DNA from 4 places in the Paenibacillus guangzhouensis genome. Region 4 is predicted to be linked to each of the others. Evidence: predicted binding sites of a transcription regulator. Region 4 holds the regulator's gene; each other region holds the start of a gene.
What was found. Region 4 encodes Rex, which represses fermentation and respiration genes when NADH is low (regulators of the CRP and FNR family bind a similar motif). Its sites were predicted from a motif close to TTGTGAAATATTTCACAA; they were not measured.
Positions count from the first base shown of each region.

Region 1: the regulator Rex is predicted to act here: its motif matches at 1,939-1,956, upstream of GCU39_RS26280 (cytochrome ubiquinol oxidase subunit I).
Region 2: the regulator Rex is predicted to act here: its motif matches at 3,307-3,324, upstream of GCU39_RS23640 (flavocytochrome c).
Region 3: the regulator Rex is predicted to act here: its motif matches at 1,200-1,217, upstream of nirB (nitrite reductase large subunit NirB).

Region 1 is NZ_CP045293.1:5,816,329-5,822,380, reverse strand. It holds gene cydB (cytochrome d ubiquinol oxidase subunit II) at 1-437, opposite strand, end outside; gene GCU39_RS26280 (cytochrome ubiquinol oxidase subunit I) at 424-1,842, opposite strand; gene GCU39_RS26275 (FUSC family protein) at 2,200-3,225, opposite strand; gene GCU39_RS26270 (ABC transporter ATP-binding protein) at 3,359-5,233, opposite strand; gene GCU39_RS26265 (ABC transporter ATP-binding protein) at 5,220-6,052, opposite strand, start outside.
Region 2 is NZ_CP045293.1:5,250,235-5,256,286, reverse strand. It holds gene GCU39_RS23655 (ABC transporter substrate-binding protein) at 1-122, shown strand, start outside; gene GCU39_RS23650 (SDR family oxidoreductase) at 177-941, opposite strand; gene GCU39_RS23645 (sugar O-acetyltransferase) at 1,049-1,636, shown strand; gene GCU39_RS23640 (flavocytochrome c) at 1,713-3,236, opposite strand; gene GCU39_RS23635 (DUF2306 domain-containing protein) at 3,420-4,037, opposite strand; gene GCU39_RS23630 (exodeoxyribonuclease III) at 4,060-4,830, opposite strand; gene murI (glutamate racemase) at 4,998-5,792, shown strand; gene arcC (carbamate kinase) at 5,928-6,052, opposite strand, start outside.
Region 3 is NZ_CP045293.1:6,481,785-6,487,836, reverse strand. It holds gene nirB (nitrite reductase large subunit NirB) at 1-1,177, opposite strand, end outside; gene GCU39_RS29035 (ArsR/SmtB family transcription factor) at 1,381-2,295, shown strand; gene GCU39_RS29030 (MDR family MFS transporter) at 2,308-3,531, shown strand; gene GCU39_RS29025 (hypothetical protein) at 3,590-4,378, opposite strand; gene GCU39_RS29020 (glycosyl hydrolase family 18 protein) at 4,550-6,052, opposite strand, start outside.
Region 4 is NZ_CP045293.1:2,921,051-2,927,102, forward strand. It holds gene GCU39_RS13045 (cell wall elongation regulator TseB-like domain-containing protein) at 1-133, opposite strand, end outside; gene GCU39_RS13050 (amidohydrolase) at 145-1,458, opposite strand; gene GCU39_RS13055 (redox-sensing transcriptional repressor Rex) at 1,433-2,098, opposite strand; gene dinG (ATP-dependent DNA helicase DinG) at 2,076-4,967, opposite strand; gene GCU39_RS13065 (tetratricopeptide repeat protein) at 5,086-5,715, opposite strand; gene panD (aspartate 1-decarboxylase) at 5,814-6,052, opposite strand, start outside.

The DNA.
Region 1 (6,052 bases), 2.9 Mb from region 4:
GCGTCAATCGGAAGCCCTTTGATCAAGCCTGCGAAGACAACACCAAGTAGTAACGGCGGCAATAAGCTGCCGAGGAAAATAACCCAATCCCATGTTTTTTTCCATGTCTCGTTCTTCACTTTGCCACGGAATTCGAACGCGACACCGCGTCCGATCAGAGCTAGCAATAGGAACACAAGCGGTGTGTAATATCCACTGAACAAGGTCGCATACCAGTTCGGGAAAGCTGCGAACATCGCGCCCCCTGCTGTAATCAACCAAACTTCATTCGCGTCCCAGAAAGGCCCAATCGAATTAATCAACACACGTCGCTCTCCATCCGTTCTCGCGAGCAATTTCGTCGACATCCCGACACCGAAGTCAAACCCTTCGAGGAAGAAGAACCCAATGAACAGCACCGCCACTAGAACAAACCAGAGATCATTAAGTAAGTGCATGCTGCTTCTCCTCCTTCACAACTTGATCGAATGGATCATGGGAATGTTCATCATGGTGATCATCCGGCGCATTCGGCCCTTTACGAATCACTTTGATGAATAGATAGACAAGGATAATCGCCAGAATCAGATAAATAGTTGAAAAAGCTATCACCGAGAATAGAACCTGACCAGCACTCACACTTGGTGAGATACTGTCTTCCGTACGCATCAAGCCGAAGACCGTCCATGGCTGACGCCCAATCTCCGTCATGATCCATCCGAACGTATTCCCGATGAACGGTAACGAAATACCGAAGACCATCAAACGCATGAACCATTTGTTCGGCTGCTCCAGCTTCTTGCGCCATGCCAGGAACGTACCATATAGACCAAATAGAATCATCAGGGATCCCGCTCCAACCATGATGCGGAAACTCCAGAAGGTTGTGCGCACTGGCGGGATATAGTTACCTGGGCCATATGTCGCTTCATACTCGGCTTGCAGTTCTAACATCCCTTTGACTTCACCAGAAAATTTACTATACGACAAGAAGCTCAGCAGGTAAGGAATTTGCAACTCGAACCCGTTCTCCTGCTTCTTCGGATCGATGGACGCGATGACCGTCCAACCTGCAGGGTCGCCACTCTTGCCCCACAGCGCTTCACTTGCCGCCATCTTCATCGGCTGCGTATGAATCAAATATTGTGCTTGCTGATGCCCCCACAGCGCTACGCCGACAGAAGAGATCAGACCGATAATAATCGCAATATGGAAAGATTTCTTGAAGAATTGAACATCTTGGCGCTTCAGCAGCTTGTAAGCACTTATCCCTGTAATCAGGAACGCACCTGTAGCAAAAGCACCTAATACCGTATGTGGAAACTCCACGAGCAGCTGGCCATTGGTGACCAGGGCCCAGAAATCATTCATCTCAGCACGGCCGTTCTGAATTTGGAATCCGACCGGACGCTGCATGAATGAGTTCGCGAGTAGAATCCAGAATGCTGAGATAATCGTACCGATGCTAACGAGCCAAATGCAGAGCAGATGAACTTTCTTCGATAACCGATCCCATCCGAAAATCCATAAACCGATAAACGTCGATTCTAAGAAAAACGCGAGCAAAGCTTCGATCGCGAGCGGCGCCCCGAAGACGTCCCCGACGAACCTCGAGTAGTTCGACCAGTTCATCCCGAACTGGAACTCTTGCAGAATCCCCGTAACAACCCCCACTGCAAAGTTAATCAGAAATAATTTACCCCAGAACTTCGCCATGCGTCTGTATTCTTCTTTGCCTTTAACGACGTACATGGTCTGCATAATTGCAATCGTTAACGCAAGACCAATGGATATCGGTACGAAGATAAAGTGAAAGATTGTCGTCGATGCGAATTGTAATCTTGCCAGAAATACAGCATCCATCCGTTCATATCCACCTTTCAATAACTCTAAATTTGGAGGTCAAGATACCCCTGCCTCACTTCCTTCCTGTATTCTGGCAGAACTGTGATATTTCTAATGTGATTTTTATCACATTATCTCCCGCGAATCCGGTTTCGCAAGGGAACATTCCTGATTTCGTCACACAATGCACTGAAAAAGACGAAAAAGAAGGTCAAATGCACTTGCATTGAGCACGGGGATGACCAAAGATATATAGGGTAAAACCAGCGATTTTCCAGCATTTTCTTGACCCTACGCTATCATAACAGACAAAAGACCCAAGCGCTAGGTCCGCTTTTTCGCATACCTACACCCGGGTCTTTTCTATGCATGATCTTATGACGATGACTTCTCTTCGATATCCGCATGGCCTGCGAGTCGATCCAGACGAGCAATCTGATACCCGTATTCATAACAGGCGGCGGCGACGATCGATAATCGGCGGGAGCCATCATCGAAGTGAATCTCTTGCATCACGGCTTGGAGGAACTTCTCGTTCTCGATCTCCATCTGTTCGATGCTCTCCAGCTCCGGCTTCATTTTATCGTCGAGCTTCAACAGAACCAGCTCATGCCCTTTCTCGAGCAGCTCCAAATGCCGATCGAAGGCTTCATTAATTTCCGGCGTCCGCGTGGATTGGAAATAATGGTTGTCGATCGCCTCCAGCACCTCAAGACCTTTCTGGAGCGTGTTCAGCATTTGCTTATAGACGACAATCTGCCGCGATCTGCGATATTTAGCGCGTTTGATCTTCTTAATCTCTTCTTCGAACAATTTGAATTTATCATGCAGTGATAACATTTCTGTCTCAAGCGCTTGGTATTCTGCACGGAATGAAGATTCCTTCATCTCATCAGAGATGGCGGTCCGCAGGAGCAGCGACATCCGGTTGAACACGGCATCAATCTGCTTCAAGAACTGCACATTCGGCTTCGGCGGGAAGAACAAGATGTTAATCACAAATGCAGAACCAATCCCGACGAGCGTATGCAAGAAACGACTTAACGCAAAATCCCATTGCCCGGAAGCTTCCATCACCGCGATGACCGTCACCAAGGTCAGGCCGATGGTCTCTTCCATCTTCATCTTAAGACAGATCATAATCACGACAATACAAGTCAATCCGATGATCAGCGGATCATGCGCGAAGGCCATCCCGACGACTAGCGCAATCGCCGCACCCAGTGTATTCGTCTGAAGCTGATCCAGGAAATACCGCCAAGATCGATAAATCGAAGGCTGCATAGCAAAGATCGCGGCAACGGCTGCAATCACAGGCGTCTGAAATCCAAGGAGCAAGCTGATATAGAGTGCCATTGCGACAGCAATTCCTGTCTTTAATACACGCGGTCCTAGTGCCATGTCGTACCTCCTTCCCTCTGTCAACGTACTGCGTAGCGTACAGCCTAATATTACATGGTGCATCAGCGCGTTGGCAAGTTATGTGAAAAGGAGGCCGTGTCGCCTCGTCGTTATATCGTTGCTGCCTCTAAGATTACGACAGCTTCTCTTCCAGGTTGCGGAACTGGTTGTTGAACATTCTGGCATAGACACCCTCTTCTTGCAGCAGCTGATCATGTCCGCCCTTCTCTGCAATCGAGCCGTGGTCAATGACCATGATCGTATCGGCATCCCGAATCGTATTCAATCGATGCGCAATAATGAAGCTGGTCCGCCCCTGCATGATATTCAGCAGCGCATCTTGAATATGCAGCTCGGTACGCGTGTCAATACTGCTCGTCGCTTCATCTAGTATCAGAATGGACGGCTTGGCCAGAATGACGCGCGCAATCGCGAGCAGCTGCCGCTGTCCTTGACTGAGATTGCCGCCATTCTCCGAGAGGATGGTGTCATACTTCTTTGGAAGCCGCTGAATGAATACATCCGCATTCGCCATCGCAGCCGCAGCCCGGATCTCCGCATCCGTCGCGTCTGGCTTCCCGTACTTGATATTGTCCTTAATCGTACCCGAGAATAAGTACGTATCCTGCAGCACGAATCCGAAGGCACGGCGCAAGCTGTCTCGCGTATAGTCGCGAATGTCCCGGCCGTCGATCAAGATCCGGCCGGCCGTCACGTCATAGAATCGCGTAATCAGGTTCACGATCGTCGTCTTGCCTGCACCCGTCGGCCCGACGAGCGCGGTGCTGCTTCCAGGCTCTGCCTCGAAGCTGACATGACTTAAGATCGGCACATCTGGGCGATATCCGAATTGGACGTCCTCGAACACGACATGCCCGCTCGGATTCTGCAGCTCAATGGCATCTGGCGCATCCTCCGGCTCTTCTTGTTCATCCAGTACTTCGAAGACCCGTTCGGCGCCCGCGACGCCAGACTGAAGCACGTTGAAGATATTCGCCATATCGTTCAGCGGACGCACAAATTGCCGTGAATAGCTGATGAAGCCGGCAATGACGCCGACCGTGATCATCCCCTTCACCGCAAGCGCTCCACCGACCATCGCAACCGCAGCAAATCCGAGGTTATTGATCACGTTCATGATTGGCATGAGGAAGCCTGACCAAATTTGGGCACGAAGCCCCACCTTGAACAGCCGGTCATTCACCGCATCGAAATCCGCAATCGCACGGTCCTCGTGGTTGAATGCTTTCACGACCTCAATGCCAGAAATCGTCTCTTCAATATGTCCATTTAATTTGCCCAGCTGCACCTGCTGTTCCTTGAACAATACACTCGTCCGCCGCGCAATGGTCCGGGTTAACAGGTAGACGAGCGGCACCGTGATCAGACTCGCTAAGGTCAGAATCGGACTTAGCACAATCATCATCACGAGTGAGCCGACAATGGTAATCGCCCCAGACATGAGCTGGGTCGTCGATTGGGAGATCGTATTGCTCACGTTGTCGATATCGTTCGAGAGCCGGCTCATGACTTCCCCATGGGATTGCCGGTCGAAATACGCCACAGGCAGCTTCTGCAGCTTCGCGAACAACGCGCTGCGCAGCTTCATCACGATCCGTTGGGAGACCCCTGCCATGAACCAGCCTTGGAGGAGCGTCAGCACAGCATCCACGAGATATGCGGAGGCTAGCACGATAATGATCACTTCGAGCATGTCGAAGTCAACTCGCCCTTCAGAACCTGTCATCGAATCGATCGATTTGCCGATCAGATACGGAACGAACAGCATGAGCAGCGCATCGACGATCAAGAAGACGAAGATGGTCATCAGCCAGCGCCGCTCGGTCCCGACATATTGCCATAATCTTGTGAGAGTCGCCATGAAATTCTTCGGCTTCACGACAGGCCTACCCGCTCCGCGGTGACCGAAGCCGCCCCCTGGACCACCGGGGCCTGGTCTCGCTGCTGAAGTATCTGCAGCGCGGTTTGAACCACTATTTTGCGGCATAATGATTCATCTCCTTTCCCAATTGGGATTGGAATATTTCTTGATACACGGTACAATCCGCCATAAGTTCTTGATGTGTCCCCTGACCGACGATGACGCCATCTTCCAGTACAATAATCTGATCCGCATCGATCACCGAGGTGATGCGTTGTGCAATCAGCAAGCAGGTAAGACCTGCTGCATATTGTTTCAGTCCGGCCTTGATACGAGACTCCGTCGCGACATCAACAGCGCTCGTACAATCATCGAGGATGAGAATGTCCGGCTTGCGAACAAGCGCCCTAGCAATCGACAGTCGCTGCTTCTGTCCTCCTGAGAAATTGACGCCGCCCTGCCCGATCCGGGAGTGGTACCCTTCAGGCGACTCGGCAATAAAGTCATGCGCCTCGGCAATCCGTGCAGCCGCTTCGATTTCTTCCTGGGTCGCGTCTTCTTTGCCGTATTGAATATTTTCGAGCACGGAACCTGAGAACAATACGGTCTTCTGCGGCACAATCGCGATCGTCTCACGCAGCTTATGCGGGTCCATCTGGCGCACGTCCACCCCGTTCACGCTGACGTTACCCGACGTTGCATCATAGAATCTCGGTATGAGATGCACCAAGCTGCTCTTGCCCGATCCGGTCGAACCGATAATCCCGATCATCTGCCCCGGCGCACAATGGAATGATATTTGTTTCAAGACTGGATCGCCCGATGTCCCCGCATACGCAAACGTCACGTTATCGAACTCGACTCGACCGCGCTGGTCTGGCTTACTTTCTGTGTCACTATCCCACGTCATCGCATTCCACGACTGGAACACCTCGCCGATCCGCT
Region 2 (6,052 bases), 2.3 Mb from region 4:
CTGTCAAAAATAATAAGATGTACGTATGGCCAGAGGAACGTTCATGGTATTACGATCCGCTTGCCGTCATGGCTCAGACCGAAGAGTTGACGGCGTGGCTGTCGGGACAGCAGAGCAAGTAGTAAAAATAGAAGAAGCCACCAGGTTCAAGAATCGGTGGCTTTTTCGCTATAGGATTATAGCCGCGAACCGCCGCTCGCATCGATAATCTGACCTGTGATCCACCGACTGTCATCCGAAGCGAGGAAAGCAGCAATATCAGCGACATCACCAGGCTGCCCCCATCGGCCGAAGGCTGAGAGTCCAGCGGCGAACTGCTGGCCTTCTTGCGTAGCCAAGGTTTCTGCATTCATATCCGTATCGATAAACCCTGGCGAGATAGCATTTACGGTGATCTGACGGTTTCCAAGCTGCTGAGCCAACACGAGGGTGAGCGTGTTCACAGCGCCTTTCGAGATGCTGTACTCTAGCAGGTGGGGCAGAGCATACCGTGTTGCCATCGAAGCCATATTGATAATACGCCCTCCGTCTCGTAGTCGAGATAAGGCTTGCTGAATGATAAATAGTGGTGCCTTAACATTGGTGTTCATGATGGCATCATAGGATTCTTCCTTCACATGCTCGATGGTCGCAGCATGCCCCCACCCTGCGTTGTTCACCAGAATATCGAATCGATGGTAGCCTGTGTGTTCGATGAGTTGTTCATCCAGGCTAGTGAATAGTTGATGGATGCCATCTAGCGTGGACAGGTTGGCGCCGACAGTCAACGCGGCACCTCCGCTATCCTGAATCTCACGAACGACTTCTTCCGCAGCGTCCCGGTTGGTCCCATAATGTACCGCTACCAATGCACCTTCTTGTGACAATCGTAACGCGATTCCTCTACCGATTCCCCGACTAGCTCCTGTTACCAGCGCGACTTTTCCCTGTAGTGTGTTCATTTGCTCAATCCCTCCATCATTTTGATATTTTAGTTGTATCATAGAGGTATTATTGAAATGTTGCGCTCTCATTCACTAGAATATGAATAGGAGAAGGAGTGGACCTCATGACAGAGAAAGAAAAAGCGGCACTAGGCTATCTGTATAACGCGAACTACGATCAGGAGCTCATCGATGAGCGAACATATGCGAAAGGATTATGTTACGAGCATAATCAGTTGCATCCGCAGAAGCTGGAGGAGCGGGCGGCAGTCCTGAAGAAGCTGCTCGGCAAGACAGCGGAGACGTTCCACATCGAACAGCCTTTTTACTGCGACTACGGCTATAATATCGAGATCGGGAAGAATTTCTATGCGAATCACAATTGCATCATGTTGGACTGTGCCAAAATCACCTTCGGTGACAATGTGTTCATCGCGCCGAATTGCGGCTTCTATACGGCTGGGCATCCGCTCGATGTCGAACAGCGGAATGAGGGGCTAGAAATCGCGTATCCGATTACGGTAGGCAACAACGTATGGATTGGCGGAGGGGTCAGCATCCTGCCGGGCGTAACCATTGGAGACAATAGTGTGATTGGCGCAGGAAGCGTCGTGACGAAGGATATCCCGTCAGGCGTTATTGCTGCGGGCAATCCATGTCGTGTGATCAGGCTCATTACAGATGAGGATAAGAGGAAGTACCATCGGGACTAATATTGCATACAGATAGCACAAAGACCCTCTATGATGAGGGTCTTTGTGAGGTGTACACCCAGTAATGGCGTCACTTTTAAGGTGCTTTTACGAATTCAGCCGATTTGATGCCTGCTTGGCGACCAAAAATGATGATCTCCGCAACGGAGTTACCGCCAATCCGATTCTGGCCGTGCAGACCGCCTGTCAGCTCACCTGCTGCGAACAGACCTGGAATCGCTTTTCCGTCTTTATTGAGTACTTCCGTATTTGTGTTGATTTTGACACCGCCCATGGTGTAATGGATCCCTGGAGCGATCTTGATTGCGTAATAAGGTGCGCCAGACAAGTCGTTGTCCATTCCTGTCGTTCTGCCGAACTCGGCATCCTTTTTATTCTTAACCGCACTGTTCCATGTATCTACCGTCGTTTTTAACTGATCTCCAGGAACGTTGATTGCATTGGCCAGAGCTTCGACCGATTCTCCTTGAATGACAAAGCCCATTTTTTCATATTGCTGAATGGCTTTGGCACGGGATTTCACACCGGAATCAAATACAAGATAAGCTGATTTCTCTGGAAGTTTATTGATAGCAGCAGTTACATTGTCGCGTGTATCCAGCTCATTGGTGAATCGCTTGCCCTCACTGGATACGAGAATCGCACCCTCACCGCGGACCGCTTCCCCGATAAGATAAGACTTCTCTTGCTGTACCGTAGGGTGAACTTGAATTTGATCCATATCCACGGTCACGCCGCCGAGCTTCTCAATCATCTTAATGCCATCGCCTGTACTGCCGATTTGGTTCGTCGTGACAAGACCTTTCAAGTCGGAGCGAACATCGCTGATCATATCCATGTTCGCGCCAAAACCGCCAGTTGTCACAACAACAGCGTTCGCTGCGATTTCTTTTTCCTCATTCCCATCGATCACGACTTTGACGCCGTTCACTTTGCCGTCTTTTTCTGTAATTTCTTTAACATCGGCTTTAACGAATAGTGGAATTTCTTTCTCCTGAACATTTTTTAGGAGTCCACTTACAAGAAATTGCCCTACGGCCGAGCCGTCTTCCGGACGGTGGGTACGTTTCTCGTTCATACCGCCTGTAATCGTGATATTATTCAATCGAATGCCGATGGAGTCGAGCCAATCGATTGCGCTTGCGGAATTATCAACGAAGAAACGAAGCATATCTTTGTCGTTCGTATCATGACCGCCTTTTAGCGTTTCTTCATAGAATAGATCATTGCTGTCTTTGATGCCTTGTTCTTTTTGGAACTTCGTCTCGGAAGCATTCATACCTGAAGATGATTTCAGCGTATTTCCTCCGGCAATCGGCATTTTTTCGAAGATTACAGGGTTCATGCCTTTTGCTTTGGCTTCAAGTGCAGCGGACATCCCTGCGCCACCTGCCCCGACAATGATAATGTCATATTTATCTTTAAGCTGATCAACTGGCGTATAGCCAGCTTGCGTAGCTCCAGATACGGCTTCTGTTTCTTTTGTCTCTTCTTTTTTCGGGTTGTCCTGGCTTTGACTCTGGCTTCCGTTACCGCATCCTGTGATGATGAGCGCGAAAGAGAGAACGAGAACAAGCATAGCTGATACTTTCTTTTTCATGATGTACCCCTCCACTTTTCTATCTTTCTTTTTGGTTCGCTCCAATTTTAATATATCATCTGTCGAAATATTGTGATTAATTTCACAATCTTATGGATTTTTATTCATTTCCAAGATATGGAGGGAGGAATATGAATGATGGAAGGAGGACGGAGGTGAACCGTCCCCCTCTCTCCTGATTCTTCATATGACGCGGCGAATGATCCATTCCGCGAGTAGGATGTTAATCACAATTGCGCCGTAGACACCTATCGTATAGCTCGTCACATAAGGTAGTCCTACACCTTTGCTCGCAAGGAAGCTGATGAGATGAATGAAAAGGTTGGTATAGCAGAATACATAGCTTCGAATCATCCATTTGCGATGCTTCGCTAGCTGCTTCCGCTTAATGAATACAACGGCAGCGATGGTCATGATAAGCCAAATGAAATTGATGAAGTTAAATGCCATGCTGTTCATTTTCCCGCCAGTCGCATAGGGGGCCATATAGCCGGATGTGATGTCGACGAGAATAACGGCTATGACATAGAGATAACCGTTCGCGCGGTGGAAGGAACGATACCGTGTCAGAATAAGGTTCGAGAAATTCACGGCCCCTGCGAGCATAGCAATGCAAGCAGCAACGATGTGGACCATCATCACAGGCAGCCAAATCGAGGTGTTGACCGTGCGCTTCAGTCCTACCTTATGGCTGAGAAATGCAGCTGCCTGTGGATCATGGATGAAGTTCATAAAGGTGACGTAGAGGATGTACACGACAGCCACGCCGAACATCCCCCTATATAACCGTCTTTTTCGAATCGTCTTCAAACGTATCGAGCCTTTAGGATTGGGATGCTAGATTCATCTCCAAAATGACGGGGCAATGGTCGCTGCCCATGATGTGGCAATCGATTTTTGCGTCCGAAATCGCATCGTTCAATTGCGACGAGACGAGGAAATAGTCAATCCGCCAGCCCACGTTCCGCTCACGCACCTTCGGCATGTAGGACCACCATGAGTAGATGTCTGTCTGATCCGGATAGAGATGGCGGAATGTATCCGTGAATCCGGAGCCGAGTAGTGTTGTCATTTTATCCCGTTCCTCGAGGGTGAAGCCGGCGTTGCCTAAGTTGGGCTTCGGATGCTTCAGGTCGATCTCTTGATGGGCGACATTCAAGTCTCCACAGACAATGACTGGTTTATGCTTGTCCAGCTCTTGCAGATAACCCCGGAATCGATCTTCCCATGTCATGCGCTCGTCCAGACGGGAGAGGTCGCGTTTGGCATTTGGCGTATAGACGGTGATGAAGTAGAAGTCTTCGAATTCGAGCGTGATAATACGTCCTTCGGGCTCGTAATCTTCCTCTATCCCATAACGGACAGATAATGGCTTCAGCCGGGTAAAGATGGCAGTCCCCGAATAGCCTTTCTTCTCAGCATAGTTCCAGAATTGCATATATTCCTCGCCGATTTCGAGTTCAATCTGACCTTCCTGCAGTTTCGTTTCCTGCACACAAAATATATCTGCATCGATGTCTTTGAAGTAATCATAGAATCCTTTGTTCACACAGGCACGGAGGCCGTTAACATTCCAAGATACGAACTTGACCATGACAAATCTCCTTGTATAATTGCTATAGTTTATTTTCTCTAGTGTACCATAGAAGGGACTGCCGTTCGAAGAATCAACTTGCGATCATCGGCGACCCGCGATATTCTAGAATTAGCTAGGAATACCACCACATAACTATAAATTTTTACGATAGGAATTGATGACACATGACAATCGGGTTTTTCGATTCGGGGGTCGGCGGCCTTACGGTATTAGCTGAATCACTGCGCCGGCTGCCAACAGAGAACTATCTCTTCATGGCAGATACCCTACATGTCCCTTACGGAACGAAGCCGGAGAATGACGTAAGATCATTCATTCTAGAGGGCGTAGAACAGATGGTAAGTGTGGGCATCGATGCACTGGTTATCGCATGTAATACAGCGACGAGTATTGCGATTAACGAGCTTAGAGAACGATACTCTTTTCCGATCGTCGGTATGGAGCCCGCGGTGAAGCCAGCCGTGGAGATGAATCATGCGACAGGGAAGCGGGTGCTCGTCTTCGCTACACCATTAACGCTGCAACAACCGAAATATTATTCGCTTGTTCATCGCGTGGATGAGGGGGGAATCGTCGATTCTCTTCCGCTGCCGGAGCTTGTGGAATATTGTGAGGCGATGCAGTTCGATCGTAAATTGATGGGTGATTATTTCCGGTCGAAGCTAGCAGCCTATAACTTAGATGATTATGGTATGATTGTGCTTGGCTGTACGCATTATCCTTATTACAAAGCCATCCTAAGGGACGTCCTGCCGCCACATATCGAGATGATCGATGGCAATGCAGGGACGATTAAGCGGCTGTCCGCACTGCTGAATCGTTATGGCATTCCGGTAGGCAGCGGGAAGGGGAGCGTCCGCTTCATGTGTTCAGGCAATGATCCCGTCTATTTGGATAAACTGGAGACTGCGCTCGCATTAATTCGTGAGGATGGATATGTAACGCAGCACGTTGTGTAGAGATTTGGATCGATTGGTATAGGTATAGGTCGGTTGTTCACCGTTGTGAGCTTCCGGCCTATTCGTGTGAAAATATGCGAAGAACCCTCCAAGCGGGGCTTGAAGGGTTCTTTTGATCAATTTGGCTGATTCTTTCTACTTCACAATATGCGTTCCTGCTTGCTCATTGATGGCATTCTTTAAGCTCTCTGGATTCGTAATAATAACACGAGATCCATTATGCTCTAGGAAGCTAAGGCTGGCTTCGATCTTCGGCAGCA
Region 3 (6,052 bases), 3.3 Mb from region 4:
AAGCATTCGTATATTCTTGAATATCAGCTTCTTTCTTCAGCATGCTGAACAACCGCGTCCCATCCGATGCATCGCCATAGAGGACGACGCCGACAACTTTGTTGTCGCGGACGAGCACTTTTTTATAGGTACCCTTCACTTGATCCTGTACGACAATGGCTTTCGTATCTTCCCGTTCATGAATTTCTCCGCCCGAGAACAAGTCGCATCCCGCTACCTTCAGCTGCGTCGAGAGCACGCTGCCCTGATACCCTTCGGTTGGCTTTCCTGTCAATACATCTGCCAGCACAACGCCTTGCTCATAGAGCGGCGCAACAAGTCCATAGGCGATTCCCCGGTGCTCCGCACATTCCCCAACCGCATAAATGTTAGGATCCGACGTCTGCATGAAATCATCAACTTGAATGGCGCGACCTACAGCAAGCCCTGCTTCCCGCGCAATCGCAGCGTTTGGTCTGATCCCTACCGCCATCACGACGAGATCACATTCGACACTTGTACCGTCATCGAATTTAAGCCCTTCAACCCGCTTCTCGCCATAAATTTCCGTCGTCTTCTTCTCCATTAGGAACTTCATGCCTTGCTTCTCGAGGTCCTTCTGGAGCAGCTTTGCCGCTTCACCGTCAAGCTGCATCTCCATTAGGTTCGGTAGCAGATGAACGACATGCACCTCCATCCCGCGATCGATCAGCCCCCGGGCCGCTTCCAATCCGAGCAATCCGCCGCCGATAACGACCGCTTTCTTGTATTGCTTCGCCGCTTCCATCATGAACTCGGTGTCCTCAATTGTGCGGAACCCGACAACGCCTTCGAGCTCATGTCCTGGCACCGGAAGAATAAATGCGCTCGATCCCGTCGCAATAATCAGCTCATCATAAGGAATGACCTTCCCTTGATTCGTAACGACTTGCTGCTGCTCCCGCTGAATGTCGATGACGCGTTCATTCGAGATCAGTTGAATGTTATTCTCCTTATACCAATCCCAATCATTTATATTAATCTCACTAAAAGTTGTTTTGCCTTGTAAGACATTCGATAGCATTATCCGGTTATAGTTCGGATAAGACTCATCCCCAATCATGGTGATGTCGAACATGTCAGCATCTCTTTTTAGAATTTCTTCAACACAACGTGCACCCGCCATCCCATTGCCGATCATGACCAACTTTTTTTTCATCGAACCCGCCTCCATCACTACTATGTGAAAAAAGTAACATACTTGTATTATATTGATTTTTAACTAATCACGTGTGATCCTACGCACATTATTAATGGATTTTTTGTGAAATAAATGGAAATGCGTTGCATGTCATTCTTGACTTTATGAAATTGTTCTATAAAATTAGAACATATTATAAGTTCTATAGGAGTGAAACATTCATGAGTTATGTGGTCCAAGTAGATTCCTCACCGGTCTATGAACTGATCGTGAGCCTCTATTGTTACATCGAGCATCCGACATCCAAACATAATGCATTCGGCAAAGCATGGAAAACCGACGTACGTCGTCGTCTCAGCGATTCCTTATCGGAGCGGCTTGAGGATCATCGACTAGAAGTGCTACACCGATTGAATTTATTAGTCTGGCAGTGCCCCGGCGAACGTACGGTGGAGAATTTTCTGCATTGGCTCACGAATATGGCACCAGGCGAAATCTATGAGAAGCTTGTGCCATGGGTCTCTTCGTTCAAAGAAGACATGAACTCGGTTCGGGATCTCATCGTCTCCGCGCTGCATGACTGGCACGAACAATATTTCCGTCATATCGATCCGGCGTTCCTTCGCGTGCTGAAGCACAGTGGGGATCAAGTCGCACAGCTCCTCCCCTCGACTCCCGCGGTCGAGCTGATTGAACAGTGTACGAATGGGATTCGCGTCGAGCCTAGCCCTGGCATTGAGAAGGTGCTGCTTGTCCCGCAGATCCACTGCAATCCGTATACGGTCATCGATCATTACGAGGGGTTGATTGTCTGTCAATATCCGGTGGGAATGCCTGCAACAGATCCTACCGTACCGTCCTTCAAGCTGATGAACACCTTGAAGGCACTGTCCGATGAGAATCGACTGCGCATCCTGCAATACGTCGCCGAAGAACCACGTTCCTTCAAAGAAATCGCCGCCTATATCGGCCTAGTCAAAAGCAATGTGCACTATCATCTGACGGCGCTTCGTCTATCTGGGCTGCTGCGCTCCCACTACGTGAAGGATAAAATCGAATCCTACAGCTCTCGGATGGGACCTCTGAATCATTTGGAATCTGACATTGCAGCGTACATTCACAGAACACATGTTTAACGGAGGTCTGACATGAGACTATTACGCTTACCAACACAGCTCCATCCGGTCATAGTGATTTTGCTGACCGGATCGCTCATCACGAATTTATTCTTATCCATGTGTTCGCCTTTTCTCGTCATCTATCTCTCGAAGCATACGAGTCTCGGTGTTGGAACAATCGGGTTCATGATTGGTGCAGGGGCATTGGCGGGCACCGTGGGCGGATTCATTGGCGGGTATCTATCGGACCGGATCGGTCGGAAAAAGTTGATGCTCCTCTCACTTACGACCTCCAGCGTGATCTATGCCGGGTACGCCATGGTGCCGCATCCGGCGCTCATTTTCGCTCTTGTCGTCATCGGGGGATTTGGCAGCGCCTTTTTCGCCCCGGTTTCGAATGCCTATCTTGCCGATCTCACGCCGGAGCATCAACGATCTACCGTGTATTCCTTGCGGTACATGGCTGTGAATATCGGATTTGCCGTGGGGCCTTTGATCGGCCTTGCGCTGGGTCTGACCGGAAGTCCGACGCCATTCGTGCTGATGGCCATCTGTTATTTCGCCTATGCCATCGTCTTGTTCGTTGCACTGCAGCGATTGAAGGATCGCGGTGCACCGGCATCGGTTGCCTCTCCTTCTCTCACGATAGGCGCGTCCTGGCATGTGTTACGGCGGGATGCCGCACTCCTATTCTTCGTATGCGCATGCATCTTGACTACTGCCGTGGAAGGTCTGTGGTCCGTGGCATTCGCCAATTATTTGCCTACGCAGTTTGCCGATGGCGAGAAGCTGCTCGCCGTCCTGCTTACGGTCAACTCGACCTTGGTTATTCTGCTGCAGCCGATCATCGCCAAATGGACGCAGCGCAAATCCCCGTTGTATGCCATTACGTTCGGGAGCCTGCTGTTCGTTCTAGCGGAGTTGGGATATGCCTTCTCTTTCACATGGTCGATGTTCATCTTGTTCATGGTGATCTTCACCGTCGGGGAAATTCTGATCATGCCCTCGCAATATACGCTGCTGAACCAGATTACGCCGGCGTCGGTGCGCGGAACATACTTCGGCGCGTTCTCGCTGAATAGCCTCGGCAACTTCATCGGTCCTTGGTTATGGAGCGCGCTCCTGGTCCACTACAACGGGCAAGTGATGTTCGGCGCAATTGCGGTGACCGCTCTGCTCAGCGTTTGGTTCTATCGGAAGGCTGGAGGGTACAAGGTACAGGATGTGGGGAATGCGGCAGGGGTGGCGGAGTAGGAGACGATTAGCTACTGCCTCCAGAGAAATCCTGATGACAGTAGCTGTTAATATTTAATTAATCGATCATTAAGATTATGTTCTTTTTACGTTTTTTCATATGCAACAATATCATGATGAGCAGAATTTGGATAATTAACGACATGATTGAAAGTGCGTTATGAACCAAAGATAACATTGGCATTACAACTATTAATAGATTAATCCCCCATCGATATGCGCCTTGCTTAGGTAAAGCTCCCTCCAACTTCAATGAAAATAAGACAAAAACTATAATCGCGCTTAAAGCAGTGGAACCGGTAATAAAAATGACATAAACCTGGTCATACCAAAACTGCTGTTTAAGTAAACGATCGTAAGTAAGTAAAAAGACTAAGATACTTACCCAAATAAACGCAATTGGCTTAAGAGGCGCATATAACTTCAATACAAAATCACTAATGTCTGTTGACTTATCATATTTAGAGTATTTTGTTTTTTCTTGCTCAAGCTTCCCAAGATCTACATCAATAAAAGTGAGCATGGAAGTCAGATATGCAATATCCGCTTGATAATAAAAATCTCGGGCGATTCTACGAACATTCTCGCTCAAGTAAGGACTGGATTCACCAAGTTTCTGCATTAAGCCGAACTTTGCATCTCCACCATGGATTACCGCCGAGATACTAGCTTGCAATTGACTATAAATCTTTATTTTTTCATTTACGGATGCAAGCTGTGTTCTATTATTTTGATTAATCATCTCTTTAAACTCTTTATACAGCCAAATCGTCGTTGTTCCAAAGATGGTTAGTACTAGTGTCATGATTGGATTCGCTCCAATGAGTTTAGATATTTCAGACCACATTTGATGCACTCCTTGCAGCTCATTAATATTCCCGTTTGCAAAACCTTCTTTAGTTACTATTTTTCGACAAGTATTAACATTATTCCTTTCAAAAATATACAAAAAAGTCCCAAGGCAATCATCTTTAACATTAATAACAAAACAGCACCCGTTCCCGGGTGCTGTCCCTTATTAATTCGATAATCCACTAACTCTCAGTGCACGCATGATGATCACGGCCGCTTGCGCTCTCGTTACTTCGTCCATCGGAGCGAGCTGCGTATCGGACACGCCAAGCAAAATCTTATGTTCGACGAGCATCGCCAACGCGTCCTTCGCATAGGACGAAATGCTCGATTGATCCTTGAACGGATCCAATGCCGTTGTGCTTGCGCTGCTCGCGACTCCCGCAGCTTTCAATGCCGACGCCAATATCGCAGCTAGTTGCTCGCGCGTTACGTTCTCGTTCGGCTCGAAGATCGATTCGGACTTGCCTTGAATCAGTCCCGCCGCCTTCGCCGCCGCGATATCATTCGCGTATTTCGAATCAGGCGCTACATCGGTGAAGGTCGACTTACCTCCGTTCGGCAAGACACCGAATGCCCGTGCAATGATCGATGCGATCTCGCCGCGAGTCACTTCCGTCCCCGCTCCGAACTTCGCCTCTCCCTCGCCGAATACAATCAGCTTCGCAGCCGCGCGCAGCACATCCTCCTGCGCCCATGCCGGAATGGCATCCGTGAAGAGCACCTTCGATTCGATGACGCTATAAATGCCATTTCCTTGACTTTTCACCTCTACCGATACTGTACCATCCGCATTGACGGTGACCACTGTCGGCACCGAGCGAATTTCATTGATCTCCGGCAGATAGATCACGCCCGTTAAACGATTCGCGTCCACATCTTTTGCTTGGAACGTGAACTTATGGCTTACCGGCTTTGAAGCTGACGGGGCGAGCTTGAATTCAAAAGCCGATACATGCGCTTTCGCCCCATTCAACAATTTCGCTATGTTATCCTGCGTTTCTTGTTTTGGCGATTGAATCGAGATTTTCACATCTGTGGCCGAACCAAGCGATTGGATCGGAATGAGATGCGCGACGCCGTTCACGTTCACCGTAACCGAAGCTTTATCGCCTTTCTTCGCGATGGCTGCAATGACTTCTTTCGGCAATGTCACTTCAACCTGCCCTGCCTTCTCCGCCACTTGAATGCTGAAGGTTGGCGACGTGGCCTGCTCTATTGCTTTGAGTGCAGCATCTTTTGGCACACTGACCGTTAATTTATCCCCGTCTTTGCTCACTTTCGTCTCCAACTGACCTGTTGGTGCAGCCGGCTGAGCAGGCGTCGTTCCTCCGCTAGATGAACCCGTGGACGGCGATGTTGGTGTCGTAGGCGTCGTTCCGCTTCCATCCGAAGTTTTAACGCTAATGGCTTGGCTGTTAACGGACACCTGCTTCACGTCTGCCCCGTCCTTGACCACAGCGATAACATGAATCGTATAGCTCGTATTCGCGCTGAGCGATGCGACGGTGTAATTCGTATTCGTCGTATTCGCAACCCACTGCTTATTCACGAAAACTTCGTAGCCGGTCGCGCCAGCCGAGGCATCCCATTTTAACGAGATCGTATTCGCGCCAGTCGACGTAACAGCTAAGTTCCGTGGTGCCGCTAGTTCATTCGACGAACGACC
Region 4 (6,052 bases):
GCTCTTGTGCGGCCCGTGAAGCTCGATCTTCTGCAATCCACTCACCGCTCTGTACATTCCGATAATACAAATGCAGGCCGAGCATAATCAGTACTATGACCGATAAGATAATAACGATCCATCTTCTCTGCATCTCTAACTCCCTTAACGCGCCAGCAATCCATCGAAGCAAGCCTGTGCTTCACGCATAATTTTTTCTTCGTCGAGGGTTAGACATTCCCGATTCTTCACAACCTGCTTCCCATCTACCCATACATGCCAGACATCTTGCGCAGCACCCGAATAGATGACATGTGATATGAGATCTGTATGCGGTTTATAGTGAGGCTGATCGATATTGACTGCGATGAAATCGGCCTTCATTCCTTCACGTAACACACCCGTTACATGTTCTAATCCGATCGATTTCGCTCCATAGACTGTGCCAAGACGAAGAGCTTCTAATGCAGGTACGGCCGTCGGATCACCCGATACTCCTTTATGGATCAATGCAGCGAGACGCATTTCTTCGAACATATCGAGATTGTTGTTGCTCGCTGCGCCATCTGTACCAAGCGATACGGTTACCCCTGCTTTTAACAAATCTGTTACTCTCGCGACCCCACTCGCAAGCTTTAGGTTGCTACCAGGGTTATGCGATACACTTACATTATACCGAGCAAGGGTCTCAATTTCCTCATCATTCAAATGTACGGCATGCGCAACAAGCGTCGGACGCGTAAACACGCCAAGCTTCTCCAAATGCGCTACAGGGCGAAGACCGTATTCGTTCACGTTCTGCTGGACTTCTGCAGCTGTCTCCGACATATGCGTGTGCATAGGCAGGTCGAGATCATGCGCAGCTTGAACGAACTTCTCAATAAAGGCTGGAGGACACGTATAAGGCGCATGCGGCGACATCATGGTCGTAATTCTGCCATCTGCTTTCCCATGCCAATCTTTCGCGAATCGAACAGCCTCTGCAAGCTTCGCCTGTTGAACATCCTCAGGACATAGACCGATCGCACCACGCATCAGAACCGCACGAATGCCGGACTCGTCCGTTACTTTTGCAACTTGATCCATATGATCATACATATCTAGGAATGTCGTCGTACCGCCCTTTAACATTTCAAGGACAGATAACGATGTGCCCCAATAGACATCCGTGGACGTGAATTTCCCTTCCATCGGCCACATTTTCTCTTGAAGCCATACTTGCAGTGCAAGATCATCCCCGTGACCGCGAAGAAGAGACATCGCTGCATGACCATGTGTATTCATTAATCCAGGCAAGAACAAGAGCCCCTTGCCATCCATGACCTCTGCATCCTCAGGGATGACCAAATCCGCCGGAAGCTGCTCACCTACATAACGAATGTGATCTCCTTCGATCACCATAACCCCATGTATAACCGGTTTATCTTCGTTCATCACGGCAAAATAGCCGTTCTTAATGATCCATAGATTCTTCTTCATCTTCGTCCATATCCTTCCCATTATGCAAGTAGTACGCCAAGCTCAATAAATCTGTTGTAAAATCAGCCGTATGCACGCGCACATGCTGAGGTACTTTTAAGATGACCGGCGCGAAATTCAGAATTGCCTCGACCCCTGCATTGACGAATGCATTGGCTACATTTTGTGCTTCGAGCGCTGGAACCGTAATAATACCGATCCGAACATTATGTTCACGAACCGTTGCTTCCAAATCTTCCATCGGCTGTACCACAATATTGTTGATTTTGGTTCCGATTTTTGGTTGATAAGCATCAAAGACAGCTACAATTTTCATATTATCCTTAAGATATGTATTGTAGTTGCTTAATGCTTGCCCGAGATTACCGGCCCCGACAAGAGCGACATTAATCTGCTGATTCAGCTTTAGAATCTGACGGATTTTCTGAATGAGATAGGCAACATCATAGCCGATCCCTTTACGGCCGAACTCACCAAAATACGCTAAATCTTTACGGATTTGAGCTGGATTCAAATCCAGCTTCAATCCAAGATCTTGCGAAGAGACGGTCAGCACTTCACGCTGCTGCAATTCACTTAAATAACGTAAATAAATGGGAAGACGACGTACAACTGCTTCAGATATTTTCATTGTTTTCATGGATGACTCCCCTCTCTTCCTCGTCCGACAGCCATTCTTGCATGCGAGGCACGATCTGATCCAGGCGCATATGTTCCATCTTCGGCCCGGGTAAAGAATATAAGAAATACTTGCCATAATAAGATTCGATGACGCGGGTGTCATAAATAATGACGATGCCTCGGTCTTGCGCGGTGCGCACCAGTCGGCCAAATCCTTGCTTGAACCGGATCACCGCTTGCGGAACCGATAATTTCATAAATGGATTCTTCTTCTCCTTCTGCAGCAGTTCCGCTTTCGCTTCAATGAGCGGATGATTCGGCGGCTGGAACGGAAGCCTCACAATGGCGAGACAGGTTAGTGCATCGCCTGGGATGTCGACTCCTTCCCAGAAGCTGCTCGTACCAAGAAGAACGGAGGCGGATTGATCTTGAAACCGCCGGGTGAGCTTGCTGCGATTCCCGCTGTCGATCCCTTGTCCAATAACTTGGATTTGATGTGGGCTCAGCAGCTCTTTTAATGGGTCATACACTTGCTTCATCATCCGATAAGAAGTGAATAGGACGAGCATTCTGCCTTGTGTGGCGACAGCTGCATCAGACAGCGACTTCACTAAAGTCTGAATGAAGTGGGCGTCCGGATTCGAGCCTTTGAGCATCGGGAAATCCCGTGGGATGACGACTAACGCCTGCTTCCGATACTGGAATGGCGATGGAAGCACCATGCTCTGAAGTCGCCCTTGATCCTGCGCTTCCTGTAGACCTAACTGCTCAATCATATACTGAAACGATTTATCAACAGATAACGTCGCTGACGTGAGCACGATGCTCTTCTTGCTATCGAAGAAGTATTCCTTCAGCTGTGCGCTCACATCCGCTGGAACGGCGAATAATTGCAAGGATTTGCTGCGGAAATGACCGCTCGCTTCCATCCAGAATACAACATTGGGTTCCTTCATTTTCATGAAATAACGAATATCATCGCGAGCACGTGCCAAATCCTTCACGGTACCAGATAGGTCCGTCACAGCCGCTTGAATGCCGTAATCTTCTTGCACATCACGAAGATCTTGGAGCAATCGTTCTGATTTGCGGACAATTTCATTCAAGAGGGCATTCAGCTGGTCTTCCAGCATGGAGGCCGTATCCCAATCATTTGGCATTTTCTCCGTCTGCAGACGATAGACATATTGTCCCTGCTCTTGGTTCGCATCGCTTGTTCGCTGTGGCATCATACTGAACAGGATTTCCGTTAGTTTGTCCCACATCTCCTTCGCATCGACAAGCTGTGAGTATGAATCCTCGATGATCTCACAAGCCATCTGCGCTTTTTCGTCGGGAATGACATGAAGCCGATTCCGAAGCGTTGGCAATTGGCCATTCTTACTATCCTTAAGCAGACGCAGCAGAATATGAACAAGCCCGAAATACTTCACGTGCAGACCGAGATGTTTCCCGGCAACTTCCTCTAGATGATGCGCCTCATCGATAACCAGATGATCATAGGCAGGCAAGAATCGATGATCTACCTTAATATCTGTGAACAATAAGGAGTGGTTCGTAATAATCACGTCAGCAATATTCGCCTCGTGCCTAGCACGATGATAGAAGCATTTGCGGAACCAAGGGCATGCCCGGTTCAGACAGGAATCGGTGTCGCTTGCGACCGTATCCCAGAAGTCAGCGCCTTTATTGCCGAAGTGAAGCTCTTCATTATCCCCATGCTCCGTCTCCGCGAGCCAGACCAGCATCTGTGCTGCTGTAATAATATCTTCCTTAGGCGTGACGAAGTCCTTCGTATTTATTTTATGTTCAAATTTGCGCAAGCACAAATAATGACTGCGCCCCTTTAACACCGATACTTTAAAATCAACCGGCAGTATCGTCTTCAAAAGCGGCACATCCCGCTGTCTGATCTGCTCTTGCAGATTGATTGTATGTGTGCTGACGACGACTTTGTTCTCATTTTTGACACTGTAGTAAATCGATGGAATGAGATATCCTAAGGATTTACCCGTTCCTGTACCCGCTTCCAACAGAAGATGATGGTCATCCTCCAGCGCCGAATTTACTTCATGGAACATAATATTCTGCGCTTCACGCTGTTCGAATTGAGGAAGGAATTGTCGCAGACGATCAATCGAATCTGTACAGAACTGTTCAAAGGTCTGCCCTTCGAGTGGATTGGATAGCATCTCTTCCCGTGGTGGCGGAATTTCCGTCCAGTCTTCAATTTGAAGTGCGAACTGACGGAATGCACGTCCACTATCATCGGTAATCACCGGTCGCATCTCACGATCTGCCAGCAGTTCATGCATGAACCAGTTCAGATCGCTGTCATCCTGCGCGAACAGGTCTGCCAATCGTTGAACCGCAAGGAGCGGCAAATCATCCAGCTTCGCTAGACACTTGAGCAGTACATGTGCTGTGGCTAGTGCATCGCTATCCGCTTGATGCGGACGTTCATGCGGAATATCGAACCACGAGGTCACTGCACCTAGTTGATACGTCGTTAATGCCGGGAAACAAATCCGCAAGAAGTCGATCGTATCCAAGATGCGTCCTGTGAATGGCAAATACCCCGTCTGATCAAGTGCCTGCTGCAAGAAGTTAAAGTCGAATGCAACGTGATGCGCAACGAGCACAACATCACCGAGAAGAGGTACCATCTCCATCATCACATCGTCCAACGTTGGTGCATCAGCCACATCATCATTTGATATCCCGGTTAATTGGGTTATAAAAGGAGGGATATTCGTGCTTGGTTTCACAAGTGAAGTGAAAATGCGATCTATGGATAAATCATGATCTATAATAACAAGCCCAACCTGAATGATTTCATCGGTGGGCTGGTTTCCTGTTGTCTCAAAATCGAGAACTGCGAATTTCATCGTAATAAGGTCCCTTCGTTCCAATGATCTCTTAAGCATAACAGATCACCCGGAATTTTGGAATTAGCTATTAACTACAGGTGCAAAATGTCAGTTGTTCATCCATAATTTTCAAAGACTACATAAAGGAAGTTAATTCGCTGCCATACTGATAAGCACCTTCATACTCTGTGCTCTCGCATAGCTTCAAATTGGTGAGCGGTTCTTGAAATGTAGGATCCGCTTGGTGGGCAAATTGGAAATATTCTTGCGCCTTCTCGATATTCTGATTCTGCGCTTGAATACAGCCTAGAGCATTGTAAGAGATAGCCTTCAGCTTCTTGCTCTCGGTAAGGGGAATAATAAATTGAAAATGTCGATAAGCATCATTGAATTCATTCAATTGCAAATAAGCCATTGCCAAATAAATGCGTCCAACTAATGAGTCTGGATACTGCCGAATGACTTGCTCGAACGCTTCCGCAGACAAATCATACATACATAATTTGTAATATCCTTGGCCGCGTTGAAAAGCTTCACTTTGACTCTCAGGCAGTACGGACACTGAAGCATGTTCAGGCTGACTCTCACGCAAGACCCCCATTTTCTCCTCGAATCGAAGCCATTCCTCCACAATGCCATCACTCATGGATTTCAGCAAGGTTAATTTCTGCTGCAAGTCCTGCTTAGCTCCACCTTGAGCCTTTGGATAATGCACAAGAATCTCATCCAACATTTCGTTCATTGTCGCAAATAAATGTTGAAACATAAATGCACCCCACCTCTAGCGAAAGTGAAATAATGATGTACGACAGCTACATCTTCATTTTTCGTAAAGGTGGGGCATTTCATACTGGAAACCAACGATTAAAGAATCGTGGCGTGAATTTCCTGATGGAGCTTACTTACGATTTGATTGTTCTCACCTAGAATGACAACTTGTGGTTCATAGCTCTTCGCTTCCTCATTCGTCATCATCGCATAAGAAATAATAATGACCTGATCGCCTGGCTGGACGAGTCGTGCCGCAGCGCCATTCAGACAAATGACACCGGAGCCTCGTTCACCAGGGATAACATACGTCTCTAACCGTGCGCCATTGTTAT